DNA from 4 places in the Brevibacillus sp. HD3.3A genome. Region 3 is predicted to be linked to each of the others. Evidence: riboswitches for the same ligand, from Rfam matches in the RefSeq annotation. Region 3 holds a riboswitch; each other region holds the start of a gene.
The links. A riboswitch is a leader RNA that binds a small molecule or an ion and turns the genes downstream of it on or off. The one in region 3 is predicted to bind cyclic di-GMP.
Positions count from the first base shown of each region.

Region 1: another riboswitch for cyclic di-GMP. It lies ahead of HP435_RS27260 (methyl-accepting chemotaxis protein); the one in region 3 lies ahead of HP435_RS05605 (GNAT family N-acetyltransferase).
Region 2: another riboswitch for cyclic di-GMP. It lies ahead of ggt (gamma-glutamyltransferase); the one in region 3 lies ahead of HP435_RS05605 (GNAT family N-acetyltransferase).
Region 4: another riboswitch for cyclic di-GMP. It lies ahead of HP435_RS08130 (methyl-accepting chemotaxis protein); the one in region 3 lies ahead of HP435_RS05605 (GNAT family N-acetyltransferase).

Region 1 is NZ_CP085874.1:5,830,543-5,834,054, forward strand. Features, by position in the region: gene HP435_RS27260 (methyl-accepting chemotaxis protein) at 1-1,022, opposite strand, end outside; cyclic di-GMP riboswitch class I at 1,095-1,195, opposite strand; gene HP435_RS27265 (methyl-accepting chemotaxis protein) at 1,418-2,875, opposite strand; gene HP435_RS27270 (formate--tetrahydrofolate ligase) at 3,195-3,512, opposite strand, start outside.
Region 2 is NZ_CP085874.1:5,753,437-5,756,948, reverse strand. Features, by position in the region: gene ggt (gamma-glutamyltransferase) at 1-1,362, opposite strand, end outside; cyclic di-GMP riboswitch class I at 1,547-1,635, opposite strand; gene HP435_RS26905 (SET domain-containing protein) at 1,882-2,499, shown strand; gene HP435_RS26900 (glutamine--tRNA ligase/YqeY domain fusion protein) at 2,584-3,512, shown strand, end outside.
Region 3 is NZ_CP085874.1:1,093,297-1,096,808, reverse strand. Features, by position in the region: gene HP435_RS05615 (TrmB family transcriptional regulator) at 1-463, opposite strand, end outside; gene HP435_RS05610 (hypothetical protein) at 569-751, opposite strand; cyclic di-GMP riboswitch class I at 946-1,029, shown strand; gene HP435_RS05605 (GNAT family N-acetyltransferase) at 1,354-1,818, shown strand; gene HP435_RS05600 (methyl-accepting chemotaxis protein) at 1,820-3,283, shown strand.
Region 4 is NZ_CP085874.1:1,662,817-1,666,328, reverse strand. Features, by position in the region: gene rplT (50S ribosomal protein L20) at 1-15, opposite strand, end outside; gene rpmI (50S ribosomal protein L35) at 107-304, opposite strand; gene infC (translation initiation factor IF-3) at 335-838, opposite strand; gene moaA (GTP 3',8-cyclase MoaA) at 1,101-2,126, opposite strand; cyclic di-GMP riboswitch class II at 2,315-2,397, shown strand; gene HP435_RS08130 (methyl-accepting chemotaxis protein) at 2,546-3,512, shown strand, end outside.

The sequences.
Region 1 (3,512 bases), 1.4 Mb from region 3:
TTGAAGTCACGGGAAAGCACCGCAAGCTCATCCTTGCCGTCTACCGTAACGGTCTGCGTGAGATTCCCTTGCGCCACCACATTGACCACTTGGTTCAGACGCTGAATCGGTTTCACCAGGCGAACAGACAGCCAGTATACGAAAATGATCCCGAGCGCCAACACAACCAGTGAAATCGCAAGCAGCTTGATCGACAGCTCATTTACCGGAGCGTGCAAATCTTTGACCGGAGCCGTGATGAATACGCCCCAGTTCAGTTTCGTCGATGCGTACGAGGAGAACTGCGCCGTTTGCTCCTGCTGGTATTGAATAATTCCATGCCCGCCTTGCTGCGTCGCTTCAAATGCCGTTTTCAGCTCAGGAATGTCGCTTTCCAGCACGGATTGCTTCAAAATAAACTCGCTATTCGGATGCCAGATATACGTTCCTTTTTTGCTGACGAGAAAAGCATAGCCGCTGTGCCCGAATTTCTCTTCGGAAACCGTTTTTTGAATCTCATTGATTGGGATAGTAGAGCCGACATAGCCGTATTGGCGGTTGTCTTTCATCAATGGCAAAATGACCGTCACAATGTTATTGCCTGTCCGTTGGGAAACAACCGGCTCGGATACGATGATTTTCCCTTCGCCTTTTCCTGCTTCCTGAAAATGCGGACGGTCGGAAGGATTGGTTTCCTCTCCTTTGAAGTTGATGACCTTTTTGCCGCTCAAGTCATAGGAAAAGAAAAACGTTTCAAACTCAGGGTTTTTCTTTTGCGCTTCCTGAATCAGCCTCAAGTCATGCTCGAAATTGTTGTCTGAGGACATCATCTCCCCGACTGTTTCCACGATTCCGATTTTTTCCTGGAAGAAGCTGTCGATACGGATGGATAGATTGCTGGCTGTCAGTTCCGCTTCTTTGTCCAGGCTCGATGATAGCAATTGCGAAGAGCTGTAGTAGCTGGCCCCGCATACCGTGCCCAAGCTGATGATCAAAAGCAGGCACATAACGACAATTAACTTTTTCTTTAGACTTGATTCCATCACACGGTGTACCTCCTATCCTTTTTTTCACAACAAAAAAGACTGCCACCCGGACAGCCTTTTTGCGTTCGGCATGGCAACCCGGCTATCGTAGCAGCAGAGAAATGCAATCTGCTTGCCTTAGACCCGTGGCTTTGCGTCCCTGCCTTTCAACAGGTTTGCCTTTGTCATTTTTTGTCGTATTTTGTTTATAAATTTACTATAGCACACGAAAGTAAAAATGTGGGTTAACTTTCAAATAATGCCTTGGATTTTTTTCCACACGAAATCTTTACCCGATTTGTTTGATAGCTAAACTACTTTTCTTGCATAAAATTACAAAAAAGCCCCTCCAAGTAAACCATTGTGCGCTTTTCACGCCATGTCTACTTAAAGGGGATGCTATCAGATCATAGCTACTTCCCAGACTCCACAGCCAAGCTGCTTAACGTATCGGTAAGCAGCTCCAACTCTCTAAAGCTTGCCACAATTTGTTCAATCCGTTCTGTTTGTTCGTCTACACTCGCCAATACTTGCTCTACAGACGCACTGGATTGTTCCGTTACGCTATAAATCTGGGTGATTTCATCCACAATCCGCAGCGAACCATTCTCCAACGCATGAATGAGCGTCTCAACCTCGCCCGCTTGAATCACAACGCTATTCGCGTTATTTGTAATTTGTTTTAATATGGATTCTGTGTGCTGCGCAGCGTTTTGACTGTCTACAACAGCGGCTTGTCCGGTAATGATTTGCTTGGCAAGGTCGCTTGTTTTATTTTGGATATCCACCAATATGCCTGCTATTTCTTCCGTCGATTGCTGTGAATGGACAGCCAGCTTCCTCACTTCATCAGAAACCACGGCAAAACCCCGCCCGTGCTCTCCCGCACGCGCTGCTTCGATGGCAGCATTCAAGGCCAGCAGGTTGGTTTGGTTGGAGATCTCGCTAATCTTGGAAAGAACAGAACCGATTTGCTGATTTCGTTCATGAAGCTCGTTCATCAACGTCACGGTTTTATCGATGATCGTACTGATATGAGCCATTTGTTTCGTTAGCGTCGACACCTGTTCATTTCCTTCTTCCGTTACCTTCACAGTCGCTAATGTTAAATCTTTCATGCGCTGCGAACTGGCGGCTACTCGCTGAACTCCATGATTTGAATCTTGTACGGAGTTGGAGATATCGCCGACACTTGCTGCCTGCAGTTGCACGCCTTTAGCCACCTCGGAAAAAGACGTCAATACTTCCCGAGAGACGCGTTCCGTAAAAAGGACATTATCTTTTAGCGACAAGCTGAATTGTTTAAGCGTCTCCACCGAATGTAACACCTTACCAAAAATTTGCTCGATTTGCTGTTTAGCAAACAGCGTTTCCTTATGCCGGCTTTCCGCTTGCAAATACACGTTCTCGTTAAGCTTTGCGACATAGATCGTGATGATGGCAACCACGACGAGCGGAACATTATTTGCATCTGCATAAACATTCAGATATTGACCTAGATTCGCAGTAATGATGGCTACAACTGACATCGCAATAACAGGGCGATAGTTGGGATAAAGAGATACAAGAGCGAGGTACTCGAACAAATTTAGCATACTCCTCTCGGCTGTCCGGGGAAAAGTAAGCAAATGCATAACACAAATAAGAGAAAGGACGCCAACCAAGACATACGGAATGAGCAAAATGGTTTTCGCTGCGCGGTTCATCCACATCAGCAGCAAACAAATCCCGGCAAACACGAACCACTGAATGACAAAAGCAAGGCTTAAACCTCGTGTTATATCGATCGCTACTTGCAGTACTACCATAAGCCATCCAATGCAAATGACAATTTTATTGCGCTGCTTGGTAATCAATGTTTTTTGATCCACATGGCACCTTCCTCTTCATCTTAGAAGTATGGAAAAGATGGATGAATGAGTAGCTGTGAGCCTCCTTTCCGCTATGCAACTGATAATCTGAGGCAATTTTCCCAACTTTCGAGAAAAAAATAGAAAAACACCGTCTGTTTTTGGTAGAATTTTGGTTTCCAGCAAAACCTCCAAAACAGATAGGTGTTCTCTTCTATGATAACGAAAGAAAGCTCCCATGATCAACTACAACCGGGTTTGCAGGCTTGTTTAGCTCTGCCTAAGCGCGAAAAAAAGCTGACACTTTGTTGCCCGTGTCAGCTTTTTGCCTTTGTGTTGCTTAGCTCAGTCCCTCTACATGGCCGTGCTCATCCACGTACAGCGACTCGGCTGCCGGCTTTTTCGGAAGTCCAGGCATCGTCACCAGGCTTCCGGTGAGCGCCACGATAAAGCCTGCCCCCGCCGAAATCCGCACCTCGCTCACCTGAATGGTGAAGTCTACAGGTGCTCCCAGCTGGTCAGCGCGATCTGTAAACGAGTATGGTGTCTTCGCCATGCAGACAGGCAGATGGGCAAGCCCCATGTCTTCGATCTTTTGCATCGTCTTCAATGCCAATGGCGAAAAGACTACGCCAGAACCGCGGTAAATCTCCTTCAC
Region 2 (3,512 bases), 1.5 Mb from region 3:
TTTGAAGAGCATGGCAGGGTTAATCGTATGGAAGGTGCGCTTTCCAGGCTCCAGGTGGTTAATGTGTTTCGGATCGAGAGAGAAGTAGCTTCCACGGTTTTGCAACAGGACGCCAGTATCTTTTGCTACGATACCGGAACCCCAGTCAAAATAGTGGCTCTGGATGATCGAAACGGCGTTGCCGTCCTTGTCCACGACGCCAAACCAAGTAGTGTCCCCTTTTGGATCGAGCGGCTCTACTGCTTTTGCCGCTTGCTTCATATCGATGCGTGCAGCCAAATCTTTGCCGTGTTGCTTGGACAACAGCTCGTCCACCGGAATGTCGACGAAAGCAGGGTCTGTCAGCCATTTGTCACGGTCGGCAAAAGCTTGCTTGGTGGCTTCTACAATCGTGTGGTAGTAGTCCGGCGTCCCTTCGCCCATGCTCTTGAGGTCGAAGTTGTTCAACACGTTCAAGATCGAGAGCGAAGCCATGCCCTGGGAGTTGGGCGGTACGTTGTAAGCCTTGTAGCCGCGGTAGTCGACTGTAATCGGTTCTGCCCATGTGGAGGTGTGCTTTTCAAAGTCTTTCAAGGTGAGCAGCCCGCCGTTTTTCTGCATATCCGCTACGATTTTTTTGGCGACTTCGCCTTTGTAAAATCCGTCTGCTCCTTTTTTCGCAATGATTTGCAAAGTTTTGGCAAGGTCCTTTTGCTTGAGGATTTCGCCAGGCGCATACGGCTCTCCGTTCGGCTTCAGGAAGGTTTTGCGGAACCCTTCAAAGCGCTGGAGGTTTTTCAAATCGTTATCGTTCGGATCGATGGCGTATTTTGTCCAATAAACCTGGTTTGGTGAGACGGGATATCCATTTTCAGCGTATCCGATCGCCGGTTCAAGCAGCCTGTGCCACGGAAGCTTGCTGTTGCCCATGCTTTTGTGCGCGTAGTTGTACGCTTCCCACCAGCCAGAAACAACGCCTGGCACCGTATTGGCAGACTCGTAGCCGCGGGAAGGAATTTTTTCGTAGCCTTTGCCTTTGTAGTAGTCGATCGTTGCTTTTTCGCCAGCTCGTCCGCTGCCGTTCAGCGCTTTCAGTTCCTTGGTCTTGGCGTTGTAGATGAGCCAGAAGTTATCTCCGCCGATCGTTGTGTAATGCGGGTAGACGACGGCGAGAGTAGAAGCGGCGGTGATGGCGGCATCTACAGCGTTGCCGCCGTCTTCCAATGTTTTCAGGGCTGCTGCTGTAGCCAGATAGTGTGGTGTTGTTACCATTGCGTTTGGCGACATTGATGTTGGCCGATTAGCTGCTTGAACCGGAGACAGGGTTGCCAGGCCGATTGCAGTAGTCAATGCGACAGTAGAAAGTTTCTTCCAGAATGACATCGTATGAAGCCTCCTTGTATGTTTGATGAACGATTCCAACAATCCGACAGCTTTTCGCAGCCTCACCTCCTTAACTGAAAATGAATATTTTTACACATAAATACATAAATGGACAAAAATAGACAATTGTTGCGCAAAAAAAGACCAATGATATAGGATCATTGGTCTTGTCCTACACCAATACTTCGGTAGCTGGCTGGCATGCCCGCTTGTGCGGAGGTAGCCCCTCTAGCTTTGCGTCGCCGGATTTCCCCGGGTTTGCCGTTTCGATATCAATGGGTAACGCATCCAGTTGATAATAGAAAACTGATTCAATTGTTACAGGAAAATTTTCCTAATCATCCGTTTGTCAATAATATAGACTATTTGTCGATTGGGGTAAATAAGAAAAATTTTTTTAATCTAGAAAAAAAGGGAGGAACAGGGAGTTGTGCGTTTTTCCCGACATTCACACACCACTATTGGCCGAACTGCTTATGATGGTAAAAACGCACATTTGCCAAGGAGTGAATCAAGGCCATGATGCATCCCGATACGGAGCTTCGCTATATCAACGATGAAATCGGGTACGGTGTTTTTGCGACAAAATTGATCCCGAAAGGCACGATTGTCTGGGCACAGGATGACCTGGATCAGGTATTGGACCCGACATATGTGGAAAAACTGGACCCATTGAGAAAGCAGGATGTGCAGAAGTATTCCTTCAAAAATCAGTTTGGAAAATACATCTTGTGCTGGGATAAGGCCCGATTTGTGAACCACAGCTTCCATGCGACCTGCGTGGCGACGATGTACGACTTGGAGCTGGCTGCCAGAGACATTTTGCCGGGGGAAGAGCTGACCGATGATTACGGTACGCTGAATCTGGATGAACCGTTTGATTGCTTGCCGGAGCCGGGGACGAATCGATCGCGGGTGATGCCTGATGACTTGCTGCGCTATTACCGGCAGTGGGATGAGGTTGCAGCTGAAGCTTTCGCCCGGTTCAATCATGTTGAACAGCCGCTGCTCCACCTGGTTCGACCCAAGCATTTGAAAATTATTCGCGGCATAACCGAGCAGCGTCGCTCCCTCGACTCTATCATTTCGTTGTACTGCCAGCCGCAATCCCAATGGCAAAAAGAGCAGGAATGGTAGAGACAGCGGGCCGGACAACGGCCCGATTTTGTTGAACTCTGGGAAGAGAATCAGTATTATGGAATGTAAAGGTGAAGTGAAAGGTTGATTTCATTGGAAAACAAGGTAGCGTCATCCAATTTTATCCGCAATATCGTGATTGACGACTTGCAAGAAGGCAAGGTCAAGGAAGTCATTACCCGCTTTCCGCCGGAACCGAACGGGTATCTTCATATTGGACATGCAAAAGCCATCTGCCTCAACTTTGAGCTGGCAAGCGAGTTCAAAGGAAAGGCCCACCTCCGTTTTGACGATACCAATCCGGTGAAAGAAGACACAGAGTACGTGGAAGCAATCAAAACAGATGTACAGTGGCTCGGCTTTGAATGGGACGGGCTGTTTTTTGCATCGGATTACTTTGAAGAAATGTACAAGCGTGCGGTGTTGTTGATCCAAAAGGGCAAAGCCTACGTGGATGATTTGCCTGCCGAAGAAATGCGCAAGCTGCGCGGAACTTTGACAGAACCAGGGGTAGACAGCCCGTTCCGCAACCGCTCTGTGGAGGAAAACCTCGACCTGTTTGCTCGCATGCGCAATGGCGAGTTCAAGGACGGGGAAAAAGTGTTGCGTGCGAAAATCGATATGAGCTCTCCGAACATCAACATGCGCGATCCGGTGATTTATCGTATTTCTCATGCGACCCATCACAACACAGGCGACAAATGGTGCATCTACCCGATGTACGACTACGCCCATCCGCTGGAAGATGCGATTGAAGGCGTTACCCACTCGCTCTGTTCACTTGAATTTGAAGACCATCGTCCACTGTACGATTGGGTCATCAGCGAGTGCGAGATGGAAAATACTCCGCGCCAGTACGAGTTTGCCCGTTTGAACCTGACCAACACCGTCATGAGCAAACGCAAGCTGAAACAGCTCGTGGACGAGAAAGTGGTAGATGGCTGGGACGATCCGCGCATGCCGACCATTGCCGGCTTCCGTCGCCGCGGTTTTACCCCTGAAGCGATTCGCAC
Region 3 (3,512 bases):
CTGCCTCTGTGCACGCATCTACACTTTCCTGGATAGCCGGCACCTGCGGCTCCCAGATCGACAGCCATACTTCTCCTGTCGCCTGCTTGATCATTTGCCGCATCTCCGTCAGCACCAGTTCGTCGCCGCTGATCCGGCGAATCACATCGACTTCTTGCTCAGACTCCAAAGCGGACAAGCTTTTTTCCAAATAGTCGAAGGACTGCTCGAACTGTCCACGCAATCTGCGAATCAACTCTCTGGCCGCAAGCGGCGCGTAAGTCACAGGCTCTGAAGGCACCGTATAGACCGCCCCTTTTTCCAGCAGCTTGCCTATGACCTCGTAAATCATCGAGCGCGGTACGCCGGAGCGCTTGCTGATTTCGTATCCGGTAATCGGAGAATGCTTCAACAAGCCAATGTAAGCCTTGCACTCGTATTGGGAAAAACCGAGCTTTTGCAACTCTTTGTAAATGTCGTCCATATCGTCCTCTTTAGTCGTTAGTCTTATACTCACTATAATGCCTCTCCCGCCAAACATGCAACAAAAAAAGCCCTCGGCATTCGAGAGCTTTTTTCACACATGCTGTTAAGCGATTTCTTTCACTTTAATATAAGAAACGTTTCGCACATTGATGACGATGTCGTCGTACTGGAGCCATCCATCTTTCTGGTTGGCGACCATCTGGATGATCTCTTCCGGTTCTGTCGTCTCAATGCGGATCACTTCTCCCCCTGAAAAGTGAAATTCGATTGTTTTCGTCTCTGCCATCCTCTCATCCCTCCTCTTCTCTCTATCTTTATCGGATGGATGGTAAAATTTTGTTACGCTACTCTTACCGTTACCTTAATTCTGACTATTTTTATAAAGAATTGGTTATTTTTACCCTACCAAAACTTGACAAGACTGTTTCTTTTGGATTATATTTTGCATGATTCGACATGACTATACATTTTTCGCAAACTGAATGACAAAGGCAAAGTCATCGAAAGGTGGCGACGCAAAACCACGGGTCTAAAGTCTTCGACCATGACAGCCGGGTTGCCATACATCATGTGCGTAATTGTGCGATGATGGTGACTGAAGGCTGTTCCCGTGTGTGGAATGGCCTTTTTTGTGTGAAAAACGTCTCGACGTTTTTCAGGAAATTGGATGTGGCCGCTTGCGGTCAACAAAACGGTCATGGCCGTTTTGTGTGCAATCTCATAGAAAGGAGGCGCCAGTCCATCTATCAACAGTAAACTTGTACATGAAAAAACAAAAGAGAGATAAAAATGGAGTGGAGTATTATGTACAAACTGGTTGATTCAGTAGAGTCTTTGGCGAGTTTTCACCAAATCAAGGAGAGCGTTTGGACCTCCATGGGCTTTGAAATGGAATACGTCAAAAATGGTTCCGATGCTTATTTGCTATTGTCAGAAGATGACGAAGCAGGCGGTACTTTTGAATTTACGCCACATGAAAAATCTTCTGCTTTTCTCCGCGATTTGTTTCAGGACGTGTTGAGCGCCGATATGAAAGTGGTGGAAGTAGACAGTTTCGCTGTCTTGCCGAAATACCGTGGAAAACTGGGACGTTGGGGCGTTGCCCTCATGATCGATTATGCTGAAAAACACGGTTATACGCATGCAGTCGGTTTAGCAGACCCGGCTTTTTTTCAGTTGATTAATACAAAATACAACGTCAAAGCGACACAAGTGAAGGATATGGTCTATTACAAAGGGGCGAACGCCATCCCGACCATTTTTCACCTGCAGGAAGCCTATACGAGCAAGGACCATCCCGCGTTTTCCTGGTATCAAACGCTTTGCAAACAAATAAAAGTTGAGGTTAGCTGACATGGAACTTTTACAAAGAAGAAATAATTGGGTCGTCATTGTTTTTGCAAGCATCATTACCGTGGTGCAAATCGTGAATCTCATCATGGGAGTGCCGATTTCCTTCGTCTTGACTGTGCTCGGTATTTTGTACGGAGTGCTGGCGCCGTTCGCGTATTTGTCCAATCGTCCGGCGTGGCGCGACAAAATGGCTCCATTCATGAAGTTTTTCAACTTCGCGGTAATCGGCATCTTCATGTTCATAATTACCGGGCTTGATCCTTGGCTGGTCAATATTATGACCATCATGTTCTTCGTAGCCGTCATGGGGATTTATCAGGACAGGCTGATCAACATTTTGACGATCGTGGCAGCGCTCGGGATCGTCACGTACTACTTCCTGACAAATGGCGAAGCGATTTTTTATACCTCCAATCCGGTTCATTTGATGTACTACCTGCTTACCTTCTGCTTCGTATCGGCAACAAGCATGATGCACGCGATATTCAACAACAGACTGCAACAGGAAAGCGAAGAACAGAAGCAGCAGGCGATCGCTTCCAAAGAATCGCTGCAACGCATTTTGGATCAGATCAACGAATCGCTCAGCTCTGTGCAGGAATACCAGGAGAATCTGAACAAGGTGACGGATGGCGTGAATGTCCGGGCAGTTGAAACCGTCGCTTCCCTTCAGGAAATCATGCGCTCCTTCTCTGTGCAAACCGACAACACAAACGAGCTGCGCCGCGAGATGGGCACGACCAATCTCCAGGTAGAAGACATGACTCGTTCTGTCACAGAGATGCACGATTACGTAGAATCGACGAAAGAAGCGACCAATGAAAGCGGCAAGCGCATCAATAACATCGGCAGCGACTTTGAACGCTTCATCAAGGACATCCAGGATACGAACCGACTGATTCAAGAGCTGAACAAAGAAACGGAATCGATTGAAAAAATCATCCAAACGATCTCCGATATTTCGGCACAGACCAACCTGCTCGCACTCAATGCCACCATCGAGGCGTCCAGAGCCGGTGAGCATGGCCGTGGCTTTGCCGTCGTAGCGGATGAAGTGCGCAAGCTGGCCGAGTCTTCCAAAGTATCCTCCGAATCGATCTCGACCTTATTGATGACGATTCGCGAAAAAATGAAGCTCGTTTCCGACATGATCTCCGAGTCCCAGGTGTCTTTTGAAAAGAACAGCGAAGGCATTATGGAGGTCCAAGAAATGTTTACAAACGTGGACAACTACATGCACAACTTCGCGGAAAAAACCAAAAATCTGCAAGAGTTCATCGTCCACGTGCACAGCATGATCCAGGAAGTCAATGCAAAAGTCGAAGTCAACGCAGACATTACCGACAAGAACAAGGAAAGCCTCGAAGAAGTTCTCGTGCTCGTCTCTGACCAAAAAGAAGAGATCGTCAAAGTATCTGGCGGCTTCGAAAAGATCGAGCAACAAATTCGCGGCTTGAACACGTAAAAACCATTGGCAAAAATTCCACTGAAACTGTCCTCTTTTGAGGGCAGTTTTTTGCATTTATGGCAATAATGTTACCTAATTGTTACAACTGTGAACGAACCTCAACTTTTTTCCATCAAATTATTTTTTCTGCATAGCATGTCCTCCTGGTATCGCTTATAATACACATGAATTTTTTCCGTTTGCTTTCCTTCCATCATGGATCGATCCAACGCAAAGAGAGGCCATA
Region 4 (3,512 bases), 570 kb from region 3:
TTTTACTCTTGGCATACTAAACTCCTCCTGGTCTTTCCAGCATGGCGGCCTACTGCTAGGCGCTTAGGGAGCTCATGCTGCGTAATGTGTGTAGTGATACAAAAACTTACAGGTAAGTGAGCATTTGCTCAATACGTTTTTGATCGCCTTTGGAAACGAGTGCAGCTTTGCGCAGGTGGCGCTTCGCTTTCGTCGATTTGTTAGCGAACAAGTGGCTACCAAATGCGCGGTCGCGCTTCAATTGGCCGCTTCCAGTCTTTTTGAAACGTTTCGCAGCAGCCTTGTTGGTTTTCATTTTAGGCATCTGAAAAATCCTCCTGTCTAAACTACTATCTTACTTTTCCGCTTTCGGAGCCAGAATCATGATCATGCTGCGGCCCTCGATCTTCGGTTTACGCTCAGGCGTAGCGAGATCTTCACACTGGGCAGCCACACGTTCCATAACGCCAAGGCCGATTTCGGAGTGGGTGATTTCACGTCCACGGAAACGGATCGTACACTTCACCTTGTGATGATCCTCCAAGAACTTGCGGACGTTGCGAAGCTTGGTTTGAAAATCGTGTTCCTCGATGTTAGACGAAAAACGCACTTCTTTCAGCTCGATGATCTTCTGGTTTTTCCGCGCTTCTTTCTCCTTTTTCGCCTGCTCGTACTTGAACTTTCCATAGTCCATGATACGGCAAACAGGCGGTTTGGCTGTAGGAGCAACGTTTACCAGATCCAGTTCGGCTTCCTGGGCAATGCGCAACGCTTCCCTAAAAGGTACGACTCCCAATTGGCTCCCGTCAGCACCGATCAAACGGACTTCACGGGCACGGATCGCTTCGTTGATTAACATTTGATCCTTGCTAATACTTGCCACCTCCGTCAATTTCGAGAAGGAACAAAAATGTGCGAACGCATCTGCGCCCGCACATATCTCACCTAAGCAATTTCATCAGATCCAAGGATCTTTGCATAAGAGTTACCTGTCAACAGTCGTGGAAGACGTCGACGCAGGTGAGAAGCTGGGCGCCTCTGCTTGTTCTCGAAGTATGAAGTGTTTATACACTCAATTCATGATACAGGTTAGAGTTGTCTTTGTCAAGGCTTATCACACACTATCCTCCAATGTGCGACATTTCCACCTTGGGACGTTTTACGAGGCCAGGCGTCTCATCCAGCCGCTCTTCTGAATATCGTTCATCGCGCTTGGTCCAGATCGTCTGAATCTGCGCTCTGATCTCATCGTCGCTCGCTCCGTTTCGCAGCGGCTCGCGCAAGTCTTCTCCCGCAGAAGCGAACAAGCAGTTGTACATTTTGCCCTCTGCGGACAGCCTGGCGCGGGTACAGGTGGAGCAAAAAGCTTGCGTCACAGAAGAAATCAGCCCGATCTCCTGATCCCCGTCCTCGTAGCGATAGCGCGAAGCGACCTCCCCGAAGTAATTTGCCTCGATCGGAACAAGCGGCATCTCCTGGTGAATCATGCGGACGATTTCGCTGGACGGCACGACCTGATCCAGCTTCCAGCCATTGGAGTTTCCGACATCCATAAATTCAATGAAGCGCAAAGTATGCCCCTGCTCGCGGAAGTATTTGGCCATCGGCAAAATATCTTGGTCATTCACTCCCCGCTGCACGACCATGTTGATTTTCACGCCAAGACCTGCTTCAGCCGCCGCCCGTATGCCGTCCAGCACAGCTTCTACCGGATAGCCCCTGCCGTTCAATGTGCCGAACCGCTCGTTGTCCAGACTGTCGAGACTGACTGTCACGCGGTCAAGTCCTGCTTCCTTCAGAGCCTGCGCGTGGCGGACGAGCAACGAACCGTTGGTGGTCATAGCGATGTCGTGAATACCTGCTACTTTTTTTATCATTTCAATTAACACAGGCAAGCCTCTGCGCATGAGCGGCTCTCCGCCTGTAATTCTGATTTTCTGGACGCCAAGCGAGGCGAAAATGTCGGTCAGTCGAACAATCTCTTCAAATGAAAGCAGCTTGTGCTGCGGCAAAAACTCAAAGTCCGGTCCAAAAATTTCCGCAGGCATGCAGTATCTGCAACGAAAATTGCATTTGTCTGTCACGGAAATACGCAAATCGCGGAGAGGGCGATTTCGTGTATCAACGAGTGGCGACTGCTCTGGCATTGGCTGTCACTCTCCTTTTTCCTAGCGTATCATATCCACGATCGGGCGTAATAGCTTTCCTGCACTTTCGCCTGGTTGTTCCTATGCAAAACCATAATATTTTGCTTGAAAGTGTAAATAGCTCATTTTTGCTATTCCCTTTTTGAATTAATATAAGCTAATATGACTATATATTGTGAAATTGTATAACTGAAAGTGGAAGCGATGATCAGCGATTTGTATGTGGGCACTTGAATGGCTGGGAGTGAGTAGTGCAACCGACCCTATTATTGCTGTAGGGTCGGTTTATTTTATCCCAGAACATTTGTCGTGTCCACTATCGCCAATTCACTCACCAAAGCACCATTGACGTATGCTCTCTTCCCCCGTTTTGAAGCGAACGACTAAAAAAGAGAAAAGCAAAGAATCCGGAGGTCTGCATGCAATTTTTTACGAAGAAAACAAAGCCATGGACAGAGTACGTAAAATCCTCTCACACGACTGACATCGATCAAGTAGGAGAACGAGTAAAGGAGCGCTTGTCCTTTTTAGGGGTGGATCAAGACACGCTCGCCCATGTCAAAAATGCTGCCGAAACGCTTTCGCCCTTTAAAGCGAAGATTGTCGACCAATTTTACGGCGCAATCACGGCTGTTGATCAATTGCAAAAACTGATTCTCGACCACTCAACACTAGGAAAATTGAAACACACATTGGAGTTGTATCTTGAACAGTTTCTGCAGGCGAATGTGGATTACGAATACGTGAAGACGAGAATTGTGATTGGACAAGTTCACAGCCGCATTCATCTGACAGCCGATCATTTTATCTCCGCTCATCATATGTTGATTCAGATCATGACATCGATCTTGATGGAAAAATGGAGCCATCAGCCGCATCAAATGATGCAAATGGTCACATCCGTCCAAAAACTGGCAGCGTTCGATCAGCAACTGATCGTGGAAGTATATATGGAAGAGACGTTCAAATCATTTTTGTTCGGCATCTCCGACATGTTGAATCATATGACACAGCTCGATACGACCAAACAGCTCATCTCGGGCATGGACGAACAAATTGAGGAAAGCCACAGCGTGACAGCAGCTACGGAAGAAATGAGCGCTTCCATTCAGGAAGTGGCCAACCACGCTATCAAGGTGGCGGAAGGAACGGACGATGCCGTCCACTCCGCAGAACAGAGCAGGCAGATCATCAATGCCGCGCTGGGAGACATCCGGCAAGTCGGGCGCGTCTTCGAAGAGGTCATGGGCCGCGTCAACAAGCTCGATCAGGAGATTCACCAGACCCAGGATGTCGTGCATATTATTCGGGAAATCGCCGAGCAAACGAATCTGCTCGCCCTCAACGCCAGTATCGAGGCTGCGCGGGCAGGCGACCAGGGGCGCG